Regions from separate parts of the Microcoleus sp. N9_B4 genome, predicted to be linked through region 1. Evidence: riboswitches for the same ligand, from Rfam matches in the RefSeq annotation. Region 1 holds a riboswitch; each other region holds the start of a gene.
What was found. Region 1 has a riboswitch for cobalamin ahead of QUA43_RS01100 (hypothetical protein). Riboswitches for the same ligand answer to the same signal wherever they lie in the genome.
Positions count from the first base shown of each region.

Region 2: another riboswitch for cobalamin. It lies ahead of QUA43_RS01350 (DUF1636 domain-containing protein); the one in region 1 lies ahead of QUA43_RS01100 (hypothetical protein).
Region 3: another riboswitch for cobalamin. It lies ahead of cobG (precorrin-3B synthase); the one in region 1 lies ahead of QUA43_RS01100 (hypothetical protein).
Region 4: another riboswitch for cobalamin. It lies ahead of metE (5-methyltetrahydropteroyltriglutamate--homocysteine S-methyltransferase); the one in region 1 lies ahead of QUA43_RS01100 (hypothetical protein).

Region 1 is NZ_JAUBRC010000001.1:243,869-248,628, forward strand. It holds gene cbiQ (cobalt ECF transporter T component CbiQ) at 1-395, shown strand, start outside; gene QUA43_RS01090 (ABC transporter substrate-binding protein) at 843-2,255, shown strand; gene QUA43_RS01095 (Uma2 family endonuclease) at 2,422-3,000, shown strand; cobalamin riboswitch at 3,039-3,183, shown strand; gene QUA43_RS01100 (hypothetical protein) at 3,301-3,741, shown strand; gene QUA43_RS01105 (methyltransferase domain-containing protein) at 3,761-4,627, shown strand.
Region 2 is NZ_JAUBRC010000002.1:7,227-11,986, forward strand. It holds gene cobW (cobalamin biosynthesis protein CobW) at 1-648, opposite strand, end outside; gene QUA43_RS01350 (DUF1636 domain-containing protein) at 1,025-1,435, opposite strand; cobalamin riboswitch at 1,458-1,604, opposite strand; gene QUA43_RS01355 (protein kinase domain-containing protein) at 1,870-3,912, shown strand; gene QUA43_RS01360 (serine/threonine-protein kinase) at 4,118-4,760, shown strand, end outside.
Region 3 is NZ_JAUBRC010000002.1:133,380-138,139, reverse strand. It holds gene psbA (photosystem II q(b) protein) at 1-970, opposite strand, end outside; adenosylcobalamin-variant (AdoCbl-variant) riboswitch at 1,180-1,259, shown strand; gene cobG (precorrin-3B synthase) at 1,268-2,791, shown strand; gene QUA43_RS01820 (precorrin-8X methylmutase) at 2,925-3,554, shown strand; gene QUA43_RS01815 (precorrin-2 C(20)-methyltransferase) at 3,551-4,261, shown strand; gene psbA (photosystem II q(b) protein) at 4,490-4,760, shown strand, end outside.
Region 4 is NZ_JAUBRC010000004.1:96,050-100,809, reverse strand. It holds gene QUA43_RS03900 (hypothetical protein) at 1-289, opposite strand, end outside; gene metE (5-methyltetrahydropteroyltriglutamate--homocysteine S-methyltransferase) at 273-2,519, opposite strand; cobalamin riboswitch at 2,907-3,053, opposite strand; gene QUA43_RS03890 (iron chelate uptake ABC transporter family permease subunit) at 3,248-3,697, shown strand; gene QUA43_RS03885 (hypothetical protein) at 3,705-3,932, shown strand; gene QUA43_RS03880 (hypothetical protein) at 4,123-4,335, opposite strand; gene QUA43_RS03875 (hypothetical protein) at 4,380-4,742, opposite strand.

The DNA.
Region 1 (4,760 bases):
ATTTCATCCTCTTGACAGTTCCATTTACCGAAATCTTGCAAATTCTCAGACAATTACGCTGTCCAGAGTTGGTCACAGAACTGCTATTACTAATGTATCGGTTTATTTTTAGCTTATTGGCGATCGCCGATGAACTTTGGATTGCCCAAAACTCCCGCTGCGGCTACCGCACTTGGAAACTAGGAATGCGTAGTTTAAGCATTTTAATCGGGCAATTGCTTCAGCGAACTTTGGAAAACTACCGTCAAGTTTCGTTGAGTTTAGCGTCACGGGGCTTTAATGGAGAACTGCGCGTTTGGAATTCTTACCCTTACAAACCTTCGCGAAGATATACATTAGAAGCTTTGTTTGGTTGCACGGTTTTAACTTTGTTAAGTGTGGTATTTCAACGCTAAATTTATTGTTATTTCTGGACGAATGGGGGCCAGAAACCGGGTTTTTTACCGAACCTGCGAGCTATAACGTGTCTTTTCGTAATAAAACCCGGTTTCTTTGGTCGGAGTGGGTAAGTCCTGCATTATATTCACGATTAGTGGCGGTGGTTAATATCAACGAGACTTACGCATCACAAGCAAAGAAACCGGGTTTTTACTGAATCTGCGGGTTGTAACCAAGTATTCTCGCCAAAAACCCGGTTTCTGACTACCCGCGCGTCCACGACTATTGTTGATAATTCTCCTATTCTCGTTAGTTTAGCGGGCCGGATTTGCATAAGGGCGATCGCACTTCCTGCAACAGCTATTACAAATATGACTTTTATGAACTTAATTAATGAATTATATGAATTGACGTAAACAGTAATTGAATGAATAATAACAGTATCAAAATAAAGAGAAAAAATCATGTATCAAGATACTAACAAAAAAAACAGCCCGCCGCCCATTGTTTTTATTATTGCCCTCGGCTTAATTGGGTTTGGCGCATACAAGTTCCTTCCCGGTTTATTGAAAGCCCAAACTTCAAATACACCTACATCTACATCTACACCTGCAACGATCGCACCCGGAACGATCGCAAATCGCATCAGTTTAGGAAACCAAATATTAGTAGCCTCCCAAACAACAGCAGCCAAACAAGCAGGAACTCAAGCTTTTGCTGAGGGTAATTACCAAGCTGCCGCCGAATATTTTGAGAAATCGCTGCAACAAAATCGCAACGATCCGGAAACCATTATTTATTTGAATAATTCCAAAGCAAGCAATGGTTCTTACTTGAAAATTGCTGTCAGCGTCCCCATTGGTAGCAACCCCAATGTCGCCCAAGAAATCCTTCGAGGTGTTGCCCAAGCTCAGGATGAAGTCAATACTAGCGGTGGCATAAACGGGGCAAAACTGCAAGTAGAAATTGTCAACGATGACAACAGTCAAGAGGTTGTCAGAGAAGTTGCAAGGACATTGACAAAAGATCCGAGTATACTAGGAGTAATTGGACACAATGCTAGCAACGCATCTCTCGAAGCTGCTCCGATCTATCAGCAAGAAAAACTGGTAATGGTTACACCGACGAGCTTTGCCAATAATCTATCAGGATTTGGCAGCTACATATTTCGGACAGTACCCAATATTAGCTTAATGGCTGCTCCTTTAGCAGAATATGCAGTCAAAACAGCAGGCCAAACTAATATTGCCATTTGTTATGACTCCCAAGCACCGGATAACATATCATTTAAAGATGAATTTGTAGCATCTCTTACTGCTGCTGGCGGCAAATTAGTTCCTACTGTTTGCGACTTTTCATTACCCTCTTTTAATCCCGAAAGTGCGATCGCCGATGCTGTCAGCAAAGGTGCACAAGGATTGATGGTAGCACCCCACATCGATCGCATTGACCGTGCGATTTCTCTGGCTCGCAGTAATCGAGGCAAATTGCCACTCTACGGCAGCACTACGCTCTACACCTTTCAAACTTTAAAAGACGGACAAAAAGACGTTGACGGGCTTGTTTTGCCCGTTCCCTGGCATCCTGAAACTAATCCCGGTAGCCGTTTCCCAGAAAATGCCCGCCAGCGTTGGGGAGGCATTGTGAATTGGCGAACAGCAACGAGTTTTGACGCGACTCAAGCTGTGATCGCTGGCTTGCGGCAAAGCAATACGCGGGAAGGATTGCAACAAGCACTCAGAAATGCGAGTTTTTCGGCAGCAGGTTCAAGCGAGGATGTGAAGTTTTTGCCCACGGGCGATCGGGCTGGTAAGCCGATTTTAGTGCAAGTTAAACAAGGAGGAAGCACTGGCTATAACTTCGTCCCGTTGCGGTAACTTTGTTAAGTAATATCATGTCTTGTCGATCGACCGTGATTCCTGTAGGGGCGGGTTCACTAACAATAATTGCCGAAAACCGACAATTTCATAAACCCGCCCCGGCCTGTTTATTAACGATTTTTAAGATAAAATGAAATGAGTAGATTAAAGGAGAGCGTTGTGTATGATCGCGCAAGTTGAAACCAAAACCTACACCGCTGAGGAATATCTAGAATTGGAAATCAATTCTCAGGATCGGCATGAATTTATCAATGGGGAGATTGTTCTGATGGCTGGCGGCACACCGGATCACAATGAAATTACCACTAATTTAGTTGTTGCGCTGAAACTGGCGTTAAAAGGGAAACCATATCGGACTTTTAGTTCGGATCAGCGGCTTTGGGTTCCGCAGCTTAATAATTATACTTACCCGGATGTGATGGTGGTAGCGCGCCCGATAGAGCTGCAATCTGGACGGACGGATACAATTACCAATCCGCTGCTCATTGCTGAGGTGCTGTCTAAAGGTACTAAAGCTTATGACCGCGATGAAAAGTTTGCTGCCTATCGCAGTATTCCTAGTTTTCAGGAGTATTTATTAATCGACCAATATCGGCTACAGGTGGAGCAATATTCTAAAACTGATGCGAATAAGTGGATTTTTTCGGAATATAGCTGTATGGGCGATCGGCTGAGTTTAACATCTGTTGCTGTGGAAATTTCGCTGGCCGATTTGTATGAAAATATTGAGTTTGGTGAATAGGCGGAAGGTTTTTTGTCAAATGTTCCAAATAGTGGTAATATTTCCATATATCGATCGGCTCTGATGAAAAACACACATCAGACGTAAGGGGGAAAGTTCGGTGCGAATCCGGCGCTGTCCCGCAACTGTAATGAGATCATTGCATCTCTAAGTCAGGATGCCCGCCGATTTGTTTACCTGTTGTTTTTCATCTGCGAGGTATGGATGATGGTGAGTTCAATATTTTTACAAATAATCTGCTGTTGTGCTCCGTTTCCCGATCGACAATAACGAAATTTTAGGCAGCGGGAAACTAAAAAAATGCGAATCGAAGATAGTGTTTGGCAGGGTAGTTTTGGCTACTGGCAAAACTTGTTTATTCATCAGAATATTTTGTCGATCGGACATACTGCTTGGAATGGCTTTTTGCATCAAGGACGAGGCTTGGTTGCTTGCAAAATCAATACTCCCATTAACGGTTCGGTGAATTGGAGCGTAGATACTATCAAGTACGATCTGCAATTTATTCCGCAATTGCACGCGACTGCTTATTTGCAACAACTAGAAATAGAGGAGAACACTGTTTTAAATCTGCTCCAAATCATTGCTGGCTACGAACCCAAGGCAGCAATTATATTTTTGTCGATCGCCAACCGTCAGATTGATATCAATTTGTTGCAAAAGTTGGCAATTTCTCCTGTTGAGTGCTATGAACAGGTATGCAAGCGCTGGGAAGAATTTCAACTCTGCCCTAAATCCTAAAACTTACTAAATTTTCCGAATGCCGCAGCCAAAATCAATCGAAATTTCCAAGGTAACTCGCTACCAAAATGCAGCGCTTAATTACTATTTGGGCCTGACAGATTCGCCCTACCTTCACTACGGCTATTGGGAAACCCTACCTGTGCCCGCTGACGAACTAACGATCGCACGATTGCGCCTAGCTCAGCAAGCTTATACTGTAAAACTGTTGGATGCAATCCCCAAAGGCACTCATACGATACTCGATGTGGGCTGCGGGATTGGCGGAAATGCGGCTTATTTGCTCGATCGAGGTTTTGCAGTGGAAGGGCTCGCACCCGATCCGTTCCAACAACAGCGCTTTCTTAAGTGTACGGGCGATCGGGCAATCTTCCACCTCACGAGGTTTGAAGACTTCAAAGCAACCCATTTCTACGATCTTATTCTCTTTAGCGAAAGTAGCCAGTATATGTCGGCTGTTGATATTGCTAACGGTGCCGCCAAAATCCTCAATCCGGGCGGTTACGTTTTGCTGGCTGATATGCTGCGATCTGATGCTAATTATAAAGAGGGAATGTTCTCTAATTGTCATGTTGTTACGGAACTTCATGCAGCATTAAAGCAGGCTGGATTCACTTTAGTAAAAACTGAGGATATTTCCGCCCATATTTTGCCAACAATCGATTTGTATGTCGATACTTTCCGCCGATATGGACTAAATACAATGATCTATGTTGCAGATTTGATTGCGATCACAGTTCCCCCCGTCCACAAATTCCTGCGCTGGATATTTCGCCGCTGGTTCAAGAAGTTGGTGGTTGAAGGATTGGAGGCAAGCCAACTTTTTGAGCAACATCTCTGTTATGAAATGCAGCTTTGGCAGTTATCAAAATCTGATCAAGGCTGACACAAATACAATGGAAATCGGTAATCGGTAATCGGTAATTGGTAATCGGTAATTGGTAATTGGAGGCATAGCCTCCGGGTATTTATTCCCAGGCAGAGCCTGGGAACAAGGCTATAAGCTGTTGTTGATTTAA
Region 2 (4,760 bases), on a different contig from region 1:
ACCTTTGCAAGGCACAATTTTCACACTCGGACGCAACTCTTGCTGCAACCAGCTTTGGACTTTCTTGTGAGTTTCCGCATCTACGCGATCGACCTTCGTTAAAAGTACCATATCGGCACAGGCTAACTGGTCTTCAAACAATTCCTCGATCGGAGTTTCGTGATCTAAACTATCATCAGCCTGCCGCTGTGCCATCAAAGCATCGATATCACCGACAAAAGAACCGCTAGCAATAGCTTCGCAATCAACAACAGCAACAACACCGTCTACAGTAGCACCGGTGCGAATTTCCGGCCAGCGAAAAGCTTGAATTAAAGGTTTAGGAAGTGCCAGGCCCGAAGTCTCAATTAAGATACAATCAATTTGCTCTCTGCGCTTCAACAATTCCTGCATAGTCGGCAAGAATTCCTCTTGAACAGTGCAGCAAAGACAACCATTTGTTAGTTCTACAATATTGCTGCTAACATTTTCTTCTTCGTCGCAAACTTGGCAATCGCGCAGCAGTTCTCCGTCAATTCCGATTTCGCCAAATTCGTTCACCAGAACAGCAATGCGGCGACCTTGATTATTTTGCAATAAGTGGCGAATTAAGGTAGTTTTGCCGCTACCGAGAAAACCAGTGATGACAGTAACAGGAATTTTGTGCATTGATAATTTTGTGCTTATTTGGTAATGGGATATCTTGTTCCGAGGCTCTGCCTGGGAATACAGATCTAGAGGCTCTGCCTCGCTGGAATATAAGGAGGGCTTTTAACACGAGGCCGAGCCTCTGGCTATGCACTCCCAGGCCGAGAATGTAGGTGACAACTTAAGACGGAAACCTACAATAAAAGTCGCTTTTAGGCGAAGTCTAGATCCCCCTAAATCCCCCTTAAGAAGGGGAGTAGGGGTTGACTTTGAGAATATTTCTTGTCCCCCCCTTATTAAGGGGGGTTAGGGGGGATCTAGATTTCGATAAAAACAAGAGAGACGGTCGGTTTGACGTTAAGTTGTCACCGATGGGCAAAGCCTGAAAGGAAATAGCTTAATTTCCCAGCGGTGGAATCTTGGCTAAAACGCCTTTTTTCAGAGCTGGAGGACGCTCAGACCAAGGCAACAAACCGTCCGGTTTAGCATAGTATTGACCCGCGCATTCGAGTACAGCCTCGACGCTTTCCGACTCATTTGCTGGTAAATCACCAAACAGATAAGTGTACTTTCCAACAGCAGCAAAAGACACGGCACAAGAGTGACTGCAAGCACTCATGCACTCAACCTCTTGAATATCAAATTTATCAGAAAACTCCCAATCTTTAGCGAGTTGGGACAAGTCTTCCATAAATTGTTGGCCACCGCTTTTGCCTTCGCGCTTGCCGTTTTTCCAAACACTAGCGCAAGCAGTGCAAACAAATAGACTGTGCTTTGTGCGTACAGCCGTGTTAATTCCATCCATCATCCGTACCTCGCAGATGCGTTCAAAAGTGAGTTAGATATCGGCGGGCATTCTGACTTGAGAAACCCCAAGGGTTTCATTACAGTTGCGGGACAGCGCCGGACTTGCACCGAACTTTCCCCGTTTCCTCTAACGGCTGCTCCCCGCTAGAACCGATCGCGAAATCACATCATACCGCACTTGCCGCCTTTTTTCAAAAAAGTTATGTTAGTAATGTCGATCCATCAAAAAAAAATAACTCTTTGTGCAACAGGCCAGATGTCGGTTGCTGACGGGATATAACCCCACCAAAAAAATAACTCTTTGTGGAACAGGCATCTGACCTGTTGCTGACAAGATAGAAACCCATCCAAAAAAAATAACTCTTTGTGTAACAGGCAATATGCCTGTTAATGACGGGCTAGAAGCCCTCCCATACAAACATTACTAAAAACTATATGAACGCCTTCCCCGATTTTTCCACTCACGGCTATCAGATTGAAAAAGAACTCGGACACAACAGTCTCGGCGGCCGAGTTACATACTTAGCGAAAAATACGAATACTCAAAAATTAGTTGTAATTAAGCAATTTCAATTCGCTCAATTAGGTGCTAGCTGGGCAGAATACGAAACTTACGAACAAGAAATTAAAGTTTTGCAAAAACTGGATTTTCCGGGCATTCCCCGCTATCTCGATGCTTTTCAAACTGACAGCGGTTTCTGCATGGTGCAGGAATACAAAAATGCCGAATCTGCTGTCGCCCGGACTTTTTCGCCGCCGGATATCAAACAAATTGCGATCGCAAGTTTAGAGATTTTAGTTGACCTGCAAGCTCAGAAACCGCCGATTATTCACCGCGACATTAAGCCCGAAAACTTGTTAATAGATGACGAACTCAATGTTTACTTAGTAGACTTCGGTTTTGCTCGGCTAGGAGGTGGAAATATCGCCGCTAGCAGCGTCGTCAAAGGCACGATGGGATTCATGCCGCCGGAACAAATGTTCAACCGAGAATTAACCAAAGCGTCGGATCTTTACGGCTTGGGGATAACCCTGATTTGCTTGTTAACTGGTACGAAATCTGCGGATGTTGGTAATTTAGTTGATGCCAATTATGGCATTCATTTCCGGCATTTAGTACCGCCATTGCAGCAGGGTTGGATGAATTGGTTGGAGAGGATGGTAGCGCCAAGATTGCAAGACAGATATCCATCGGCTGCGGATGCTTTAACTGCGCTAGAATCTTTGGATGTCAGCAGCTTGCCGAAAGTGAGAATTGAGCGCGATCGCCTTCAATTCACAGCTACTGAATATGGAGAAATCTTAACACAAACTATTGCAATTAGCAACCCAATTCCCGATACAATACTTTGTGGCAGGTGGGAAGTCGCGCCGCATCCGAACGATCCGCCCCACACGCCCTACGACCACTCTTGGATCTCCTTTGAACCGCAGGCATTTGAAAGCAATAATATCGAGTGTACAATCGCAGTCGATACGAGCAAATTGCTGGAAAGTCAAACTTACAACCGCCAAATCATCTTGCGCGCTAATTCTGAACCCGAAACTCATACAATAGAATTGCAAGCTACAACAGCCCCGCTGCCCGTACCGCAAAAAACTAATTTTTTGTCGGTATTAAGGCTGACTTTCAGATGCTGTTTGATCTTAGCAACTTTTATGTGCTGTTTGCTGTTAACATTTGTGATATTTGACTGGATTGATTATAGTTTCGTCTATCCGGTGGTTGACATCTTTTTGTATTCTGGGACTACTACTATCATGCTTCCCATCTGTTTTACGAGTGGCTTTTTGGGATTTTTAGTCGCCGAAATCTCCATTACAGCCCAATCAAACAAATATGATCTTAATTGGTTTCTAGCTTTATGTGGAGGGTTAACAGGATTGATTTTTTCTGGTTTTATTAGCAGCATATTAACCAGTATTCTTTTTGATATCGCGAAGGGTACGATCGATTATCAATTAATAAGTTTTGTGTATGCTGGGTCAGTGCTGGTTTCGATCCCAGCAACTTTACTTGGAGCCTTAATACTAGGAGGAAGGATTACGAATGTTACGAGCGAAAATGTTACGATAGTAGCAGTTATTATGCTGCTTTTATCATTTTCATTGTATGTTTCTACCGTTAGAATCGTCTTGATTATAGCGCTGGCATCCCTGATTTACAAGATAGTCTATTCGGTCTTTAACAAGCTGATTGACGAGCAGATAGCCAGACAAATTCTTGAAGTAGATGCTACCCAAAGAGCTTTTCTTACTGCCGGATTTTGTATGAGTTTGTCATTAGCATTTCTAAACTTCTTAAACTTAAAATCTCAATTAGCATGGGTTGAACCCAGAGAAATATTAGTTGTAGGAGGAACGATAATGACATCTCTAGCCGTGACTGGAATTCCGTTAATTGACTCGATCGTTTTTAAACCAAAAAGAATGCTTGCCAACTATCACAAATCCAGACCAAATTTAATTAAACCGTAAAAACTTGTTCGCACCAAGGACTTTCAACCTCAATGACTGAAGTCCTCACTAAAAACCTTACCAAACATTAAGAGTCTGCATTCCTGCCTGTTGTTGGCGGATTGTTTCGAGAGTTCGCTTTAAATCCAACTTTTAAAAACCTGGCTATTAACTATCACAACTCTCAACTACTAACTATCAACTATCAACTATCAACTATTTACCTATGAATGCTTTTCCTGACTTTTCCAACTACGGCTATCAAATAACCCGCGAACTCGGACACAATCGCGCTGGCGGTAGAGTTACTTATCTCGCTACCGAAATTAATACCAAACGTTCCGTCGCCGTCAAACAATTTCAATTTGCCCAAACAGGCGCTAATTGGGCTCAATATCAAGCGTGCGAACAAGAAATTCAGATTTTGCGAGAACTCGACTATCCTAGCATTCCCCGCTATTTAGATTCCTTCCCCACTGCATCGGGTTTCTGCATGGTGCAAGAATACAAAAATGCCCCTTCCTTGGCAAATTCTCACCGCTGGAAGCCCGAACAAATCAAGCAAATTGCTATCTCTGTTTTAGAAATACTCAAATACCTGCAAAATCGGGTTCCGCCAGTCATCCACAGAGATTTAAAACCCGAAAATATCTTAGTAAATGACCGGATGAATGTCAGCCTTGTCGATTTCGGATTTGCTAGAATCGGCGGGGGAGAAGTGGCCGCCAGCAGCGTTGTTAAAGGCACTTTGGGCTTTATGCCGCCAGAACAAATGTTCAATCGGCAGCTAACTGTTGCATCGGATTTATACAGTCTCGGCGCGACGCTAATTTGCTTGCTAATCGGCATCAATTCTACCGAAGTTGGAA
Region 3 (4,760 bases), on a different contig from region 1:
CGCGGTTGATCACATCAGCCCAAGTATTGATGACACGACCTTGAGAGTCGATAATCGATTGGTTGAAGTTGAAACCGTTCAAGTTGAAAGCCATCGTGGAGATACCCAAAGCGGTAAACCAGATACCTACTACTGGCCATGCACCTAACAAGAAGTGCAAAGAACGGCTGTTGTTGAAAGAAGCGTATTGGAAAATCAAACGACCGAAGTAGCCGTGGGCTGCAACGATGTTGTAGGTTTCTTCTTCTTGACCGAATTTGTAACCGTAGTTTTGCGATTCGGTTTCGGTTGTTTCACGAACCAAAGAGGAAGTAACGAGAGAACCGTGCATGGCGGAGAACAAGCTACCACCGAAGACACCAGCAACTCCCAACATGTGGAAGGGGTGCATCAGGATGTTGTGCTCGGCTTGGAACACAATCATGAAGTTGAATGTGCCGGAGATACCCAAGGGCATACCGTCTGAGAAGGAACCTTGTCCAATTGGGTAGATCAAGAATACTGCGGTGGCTGCTGCAACTGGTGCAGAGTAAGCGACGCAGATCCAAGGACGCATACCTAAGCGGTAGGACAATTCCCATTCACGACCCATGTAGCAAAATACACCGATCAGGAAGTGGAAAATTACCAATTGGTAAGGGCCGCCGTTGTACAACCACTCATCGAGGGAAGCTGCTTCCCAGATTGGGTAGAAGTGCAAGCCGATGGCGTTGGATGAAGGAACAACAGCACCTGTGATGATGTTGTTACCGTACATTAAGGAACCTGCTACTGGTTCACGGATGCCGTCGATGTCCACTGGAGGGGCAGCGATGAAGGCGATGATGTAGCAGATGGTGGCGCTGAGCAAGGTGGGAATCATCAAGACTCCGAACCAACCTACATAAATGCGGTTGTCGGTGCTTGTTACCCACTCACAAAAGCGTTCCCAGACGTTGGCGCTTTCGCGCTGCTGTAAGGTTGTTGTCATGGTTTTATGATTGCTGTATTTGGTTTTCAATGTTCGGATGATGTTTCTATTATTAACGGTTTTGTTAACGTTTGTAAAGGGGTTTAGCGACAGTTAAACTGATGACTGCGATTAGGAAAACTGATGAAACCAGAGAGATGGGCGATCGCCAGAAGTTTTGTTAAGAAAGTTGAGGGTTTTGCTTTCTGTGCGTCAGCTCGTGATACCTTTCTAAAACCTGAAAGCGGGAAAGTCCGGTGCAATTCCGGCGCTGTGCCGCAACTGTAAAAGTCAGAATGCCGATTTCGGGGGCGCTTTGTGGGCGTTTACTTTTGGATTCCCTGCGTAGCACGGGGAGGAGATTATTTGTTAGCTTTGACTGATTTGCCGACTTGTCCGGGTTTATTTTACGGTTCCCAAGCCCGAGACGGAGTTTTATCAAGAATGCGGATTCCGGGGGGAATTTTAAACGCGCAGCAGTGTTGGACGATCGCGGATTTGGCAGATCAATACAGTACCGGCTGTTTGCAAGTGACAAATCGGGCAAATTTGCAAATCCGAGAAGTGAACTCGGAAATTGCCCCAGAAGTCTGGAACCGCTTGCAGGAATTGGGGATAGCGTCTCGCCGCGTGGAAGTTGACCCGATTCGCAATATTATGGCAAGTCCGACAGCCGGGATCGATCGCCAGCAGTTACTCGATACTCGCCCGCTAGTGAAAGCTTGGGATGATTACCTGCAAACGCATCCCGAATTATCGGAACTTTCGCCTAAGTTCAGTATTGGCCTCGACGGCGGGGAATCGGTTTCGATCCGCGATTTACGCAACGATATTTTATTAGCTGCTGAAGGGCGTTCAACCCAATCAGAAATCGTTTTTCGGCTGCATTTAAACGGCGAAAAAGGAATTTCAATCCAAGAATCGCAATGTATTTCAGTATTAGCCGCCCTCGCTAGCACTTATCTTGAATACACCAAAAATCAACCTCGAATTGATGGCAAAAAACCGCGTTTGCGTCACCTGCTGGCAGATTGGGGCGCTGAAAGTTATCTAGAAAAGGTACAGCAGAATTTACCATTTTTATTGCAATTCACATCTTGCACCTTTCCCCAAAACAGGCAAGATGCCTCATCTGAAAAATCCCTCCCCAATCACCGACATCTCGGCATTCATCCTCAGCGACAGTCCGGTTTCTCCTACATGGGAATTGCACTGCCTCTCGGTAGGCTAGAATCAAAACAACTGCGGAATTTGGCAAATTTAGCCCAAAAACTAGCCAGCGGTACCCTAAGACTTACGCCGTGGCAAAATCTGTTGATTTCCGATATCCCCAACTCCCAGCTTTTTGAGGTAAAACAGCAAATCGCCGATTTGGGATTGCACTCGTCGGCGACTCGCCTAGATTCGTGCTTGGTGGCTTGTGCTGGCAGCAGCGGCTGTGCGTCGGCGGCGACAGATACTCAAAGTCACGCCCTATCAATGGTGAGGGATTTAGCGCAAAAATTGACGATCGACCAACCGATTAACATTCATTTCAGCGGTTGCCAAAAGTCGTGCGCCCAGCATCGGCCAATTGATATCACGCTGGTGGGAATTCAGATTGAGCGAGGAGACGAGACGATCCAAGGTTACAAGATTTATGCGGGTAGAAAAGATTTGCCGTTCGGGCGACCAATTTTTCCGGCTGTGAGTGCGACCGAAATGCCCCATACGATCGAGCGAATGTTGCGGGTCTATCAGCGGTTTCGAGAGCCTGTGGAGTCATTTGGTGAGTTTGTCGATCGGCGGGCGATCGACCAATTCCAGGAGTTGTTGAGCACAGAAAATCGGAATTTAAACTGAAAACAGACAAATTTTAAGCATTTCTCTTCCTATCTCTCTTGATATTTCTTCCTTCGCGCCCTTCGCGCCTTCGCGGTTCATTCAAAAAATCTATTTCACAAATCCCACAAACTTCCCATAGCAGTTTTAAAGAATGATTGACTACATTCGAGACGGAACAGAAATCTACACCAAATCCTTCGCCACAATTCGAGCCGAAGCAGATTTGTCAAGCTTGCCGCCCGATTTAGAATCGGTAGCCGTGCGACTAATTCACAGTTGCGGCATGACCGATATTGTTGCAGATTTAGCAGCTTCGCCCGGGGCCGCAACCTGCGGACGCCAAGCCCTGTCTGCAGGTGCGCCCATCCTGTGCGATGCCCGGATGGTGGCTGAAGGCATCACTCGCAAACGCCTTCCGGCTGACAACCCGGTGATTTGCACCCTCTGGCATTCCGAAATCCCGGAGTTGGCGCGGCAAATCGGAAATACTCGATCGGCGGCGGCGCTTGATTTATGGCTGGACAACTTGCAGGGTGCGGTTGTGGCCATCGGCAATGCCCCGACTGCTTTGTTCCGACTGCTGGAAATGCTGGATGCCGGAGCACCCAAACCGGCTTTAATTCTGGGTTTCCCGGTAGGATTTGTGGGGGCTGCCGAATCCAAAGCCGAACTGGCCGCCAACAGTCGGGGAGTGCCATTTATTACGTTGCACGGGCGGCGCGGTGGCAGTGCAATGGCAACGGCGGCTGTGAATGCGTTAGCGAAAAAGGATGAATTATGACTAAGGCGAATGGTAAATTGTACGGTTTGGGTATTGGCCCTGGCGATCCAGAATTGATTACTTTGAAAGCTTATCGGATTTTGCAATCGGTGCCGGTGATTGCATATCCGGCGATGGAAAATGGTAAGGTGCTGGCGCGGGCGATTGTTGCTGATTATCTGCGATCGGAGCAAATTGAGATTCCGATGCCGTTGCCTTTTAGTCCGACGCGATCGTCTCAACCTTATTATGATGTTGCTGCCGAGAAAATTGCCGCACATCTGAGCGAGGGACAGGATGTGGCCGTGCTATGTGAGGGCGAACCTTTTCTCTACGGCTCGTTTATGTATCTATTCAACCGTTTGTCGGCGAGATTTACCACTGAAGTTGTGCCGGGAATTTCTTCCACAATGGCGAGTGCGGCTGCGTTGGGAGTGCCGCTAACTTATCGTAACGATGTGTTAAGCATTATGCCTGCGACGCTGGATGCTGAGGTTTTGCGCGATCGACTGGCGGTTGTTGATGCTGCTGTGATTATTAAGCTGGGCAGGCATTTTGCGAAAGTCCGGGACGTGCTCATTGAGTTGGGACAGTTCGATCGAGCACTGTATATAGAACGCGCAACTATGCCGAATCAGCGAATTCGGGCGATCGCAGATGTCGATCCCGCTGAAGTTCCCTATTGGGCTCTCATTCTGATACCTAGCCAGCAGAAATCTGTATCTTAATATTTCCATGCCTGAAGGCGACGCGCTTCCAGGCTTTACCTACTTTTTTGTGCATTCTTACCTCTTTATCGAGTTTTTTTCATATTAATAACTTAAGCTTATACCTTTCATTAGTTAATCTGTTGTTAAAAAACTTTACAAACCTGAGAATATGCTTTATATTTATTTACATGGCGGAACACAAAGCCGTCACGAACATTGAAAACAAAATAAAGCAATCATAAACAAATGACAACAACCTTACAGCAGCGCGAAAGCGCCAACGTCTGGGAACGCTTTTGTGAGTGGGTAACAAGCACCGACAACCGCATTTATGTAGGTTGGTTCGGAGTCTTGATGATTCCCACCTTGCTCAGCGCCACCATCTGCTACATCATCGCCTTCATCGCTGCCCCTCCAGTGGACATCGACGGCATCCGCGAACCAGTAGCAGGTTCCTTGATGTACGGTAACAACATCATCACAGGTGCTGTTGTTCCTTCATCCAACGCCATTGGCT
Region 4 (4,760 bases), on a different contig from region 1:
TGGCAACTGCTGCCTGAACCGATGAAATAGTCGATGAGTCAAGGGATAGCGATCGCAAGTAAAACCCCATCAAATTCGAGGGGATAAACTGAAGTGTGAACGGAATTGGTTCAAAATTTATAACTGTAGAATGAATAACTTTAGTATCCACATCACAAACCACAACTCCCCGTCCAAAAGACTGAAATCCCTTCCATCCTGTATAACCAATCATCAGCAGATTTGTGTGAATGAAGCCATGTTGCCAGTAGCCAAAGTTTCCCTGCCAGATGCTATTTTCCGGTCGCATTTACTTCCTCCCGCAGCGTTTTTGCAGCTTCCACCATATTTTTCAGGGCCGGAATTACTTCTTCCCAACGCCGTGTTTTTAGGCCGCAATCGGGATTCACCCAAATTTGCTGCACAAGTAAATTGGCAATTCCTGTTCGCAACTGCTGCAAAATCTGTTCTGTTGTTGGCACTACTGGACTGTGGATGTCATACACGCCGTTACCCACTTGATAGGTGTAGCCTGCGGCGATGATTTCATGCAGCGTTTGGTTGTTGCTGCGACTATTTTCAATCGAAATCACATCGGCATCTAACCGTTCAATGTCTTTGATAATGTCGCCGAATTCGCAGTAGCACATATGCGTGTGAATTTGAGTCTGGGGATGAGCGACTGCGGTTGCCAAACGAAACGCATCTACTGCCCAAGACAGGTATTCACTCCAGCGTTCTATCTTCAGAGGTAAACCTTCGCGTAATGCGGGTTCATCTACTTGAATTACCTTCGCTCCTGCTGCTTCTAAATCTGCCACTTCATCGCGCAATGCCAGTGCAATTTGAAACGCTTGTTTCTGTCGAGAAATATCAGTGCGCGGATATGACCAATTTAAAATTGTTACGGGAGCTGTTAGCATTCCTTTAACTGGTTTTTGCGTCAATGATTGCGCTACTTTAAACTCGCGTACCGTCATTGGGGCCGTGCGAAAGACATCACCGTAAATAATCGGCGGACGCACATACCGACTGCCATAGCTTTGCACCCAGCCATTTTGCGTGAAGGCAAATCCATCTAACTGTTGTCCAAAGTATTCCACCATATCGGTGCGTTCAAATTCGCCATGCACTAGCACATCCAGCCCAATTTCTTCTTGGAGTTTAATGCTGTCGGCAATCTCAGTATCGATCGCTGCTTCATACTCTGGCTGACTCAATTCACCCTTTTTATACCGTACTCGCAGTTGTCGCACTTCTGATGTTTGAGGAAATGAGCCGATCGTTGTGGTGGGAAAAATGGGCAGAGAAATCTGTTTTGACAGCCGCAAACCGTAGGATAATTCCCGTAGAAAGTCATTTGTCGTAATGCTTTTCATGCGTGACTGCACGGCAGGATTTGCTGGACTAAATTGCTCGAATTTTGTCCAGGAATCGGTAATCTTGGCGCGATCGCTCTCAGTTTCTTCTCCTGCTAAACTGCGTGCCAAAAACTTCACCGCTTGCAGTTTTTGTTCTGCAAAACTAAACACATTGCGGAGAGGTTCTGGCAACTTTGTTTCCCGTTTGGCATCGTAGGGAACAAACTGCAATGATGCCGACGGCTGAATGACGATATTAGGCGTAATTCTCTGAATGTCTTGCAGCACTGGCAGCAATTGTTCTGGACGGATTTGCCAGATGTTGCGGGCATCCACAATGCCAACGCCCAGATGCTTATCTGGGGGAAATCCATATTGCTTGAGTAAATCTAAATTGCGTCCGCGAGTGAAGTCTAAACTAATCGCAGTAACAGGCAATGCCATCACCCAAGAATAAGCTTCACCCAAGTCCTCAAAGTAAGTGACAAGATGCAGCGGTAAATCGACTTTAACAAAGGCTTGATAAGCAGTTTGATAGTGTGCTTTGAAGTTGGTCGCATCTCCCAGAACTAAGGCTGGTTCGTGTATCTGCACTTCGGCAACCCCAAGGGCTTTTAATTGCGTCAAGAGTTCGATGTAGCGCGGCAGCAATTGCGCTAGAGAATCGTCCATTGCGCCATCTAACCGACTCAACCGCAGTAGCGTACAGGGGCCAAGAACGATCGGCACTGCCCGCTCCCCTAACGTCGCTTTTGCCCGCTGCACCGTCTCCAGAAAATCGCTGAAATCGGCTGGTTGCAGTTGGGTTGGAATTTCTGGCACGAGGTAGTGATAGTTGCTATCAAACCATTTGGTCATCTCTAGGGCCGGAATTCCTTCTTTGCCCCGTGCCATTGCAAAGTATCGATCGAGTCCTGATAACCCCTGAAAGCGTTTGGGAATTAGACCTAAACGAATTGTCCAGTCAAGCACGTGATCGTAGAGTGTAGTATCGCCTGCACCGATGCGATCGATGCCTGTCTGTAGCTGTGTTTTCCAGTTTTCTATTTCTACAGTTTGAACAGTAGACAGTAAAGTATCTGCCTCTAATTTGCCACTCCAAAAACCTTCCAAAGCTTTCTTAACTTCACGGTTTTTACCAATGCGGGGATATCCAAGAGTTGCCGTTAAAATTGACATAATTTCTCCTAAGTTGGGGTTGTCAATTGATTTATCAGTCCATAGAAACTCAGTCGGAAACCAACAGGTATCCGATGCCGAATTTCCGACAGCAATGCCATTAGATTGCAAGGCGCATCAAAGGCAAAACCATCTGAATTTCCAACAAAGCTATAAAAAAGCTGTTAGAAATTACAGCAGGCAAATGCCCAGCAAGATTCCTTGCATCTGAAACTAGATAATGCTGTTCATGCTAGTTTTTCAAACTTGCTATCTCGCCCTAGAAACCAATTCCACCACAGGTTTCTCGCGGGTTAAGGAGTATAATCGCCGATCGCGCAGCGTCTCTGAAAAAGAATCGAATTGAAAACAAAATGCTGAATACATCCGTACCTCGCAGATGGGTTAAATGAAACGATACAATCGGCGGGCATCCTGACTAAGAAACGATTGTACGCTTCATCACAGTTGCGGGACAGCGCCGGGTTCGCACCGGACTTTCCCCGTTTCCTCTAGTGGGTGATCTCCACCAGAACCGATTACTTCTGACAATAGCACATTTCTGAAAATTTGCAACCCCTCAGACAAATAGCGCGATGTATGTATAGTTTTTCGATCGACTGTTCATCTGTTCCCACGGTCGCCGCCTTCTGGTAAATGGGTTATTGTAGTTAACGAGTTCGATCGTTCCGCAAATCTAAACGGAGGACATATCGCGCTTTATTTTTAAAATCCAGTGGTGTAATCTAGTGAATTTGCAAAAAATCTGGCTAAAATATCGAGTTTTTCAGGCAGTTGTATTCTTAGGATTGGGTTTGCTATTAACCATCGCCCTTTCGCTTTCTTTGGGTGCGGTGCCGATGAGTGCCGAGCAATTGTGGCAAGCATTTCTGCACCGAGGTGATGCTGTCAATCAAACTATTTTCTGGGAATTGCGTTTGCCCAGAGTTGCGGCTGCGCTGACGGTTGGTGCGGCTTTGGGAATGTCGGGGGCTTTGCTGCAAGGTTTGCTCCGCAACGGTTTAGCCGATCCTTTTGTATTAGGAATTGCGGCGGGTGCGGGGTTGGTTGCGATTACCATGCTGACTTTGGGAATATTTCAAACTTGGCTGCCTTTGGCGGCTTGGATAGGTGCTATTTTAACTTCGATCGATTTTATCGCCGAATCAAAGCAGTTGGGCTGGAGATTTGCTGGGTAAGTTTAACGTGAAAAATGTCGCAGCCCAATTGCAAGGAGATAGCCCCGTGCGAGGCTACGTGATGCTTTCAGCGGAAAAGGTTTTAGAGGCTAATCCTGAAGTAATCATTATAGTCGATCGGGGTGAGGGAATTTTAGACCAATTTAAATCTGATTCATTTTGGAATCAACTAATACCAATTTTAAAAAAGAATGCAACAGTATTCTTGTTCCCCCCCTTAGCAAGGGGGGGCTAGGGGGGGTCGAAGAGTGTTGCACGATTTTAGAGAAATGGTATAACAGCCACCAAAAATAATCTAGTTTACGTTTTTGACTCCTATGGATTGGTCAACCCAGGTAGTATCGAAAAAATTGAGCAAGCAACTGCTCAACTTAAACAAGTTCTAGCTAAAAAGTAGAGATCCGATTTTGAGAGATAAAAAATCTCTAGAAATCCTGCAACAAATTGACTACAATTTCTCTAAAAGTGAGAAAGCTAAAGGCATTCCAAAGCCCGCAGCGATCGGAAACCTGGTTTTTGACACTGACTCTTAATGCTGTCGGATCGATCGGATATCTTGCACCATTGTCAGCAACAGGCAAGATGCCTGTTCCACAAAAGATAAGTTTTCTTGTGGAACAGGCATCTTGCCTGTTCATAAAAGGTTAATGGAGAATAGTGCAACATATGAGATCGATCGCCCTCAAGAAGCTAGATCCAGAGGTGGCAAACCGCGCAACTGTCGCAGCGAGTTGATACACATCTGACAGTCGCAGCCAAACAGCGCCACCGCCGCATCGCTTTCTTCTTCCGAAAAATCCAACATTGCCACCTGTTCGTCAGCAGGCCGCTGCCAACTGATTCTTACTTTAGAATTAGCAGCAGCTTTGCCAGGAAGCCGCACGCAAGTCAGGCGCTGAGTGTGGGGCGATCGCACGCAGCGGGGCGAATCAGCCGCTTGGCTTGGTGTTTCGCCAATTTGAGCGGGATTGGCGATCGCGCTCAAAGACATCACAGAGCCAAACAGCGTCGGACTTACCAATAAAGTGAGGAGCAATCTATTCATTTGTCGTCTTTAAGAACT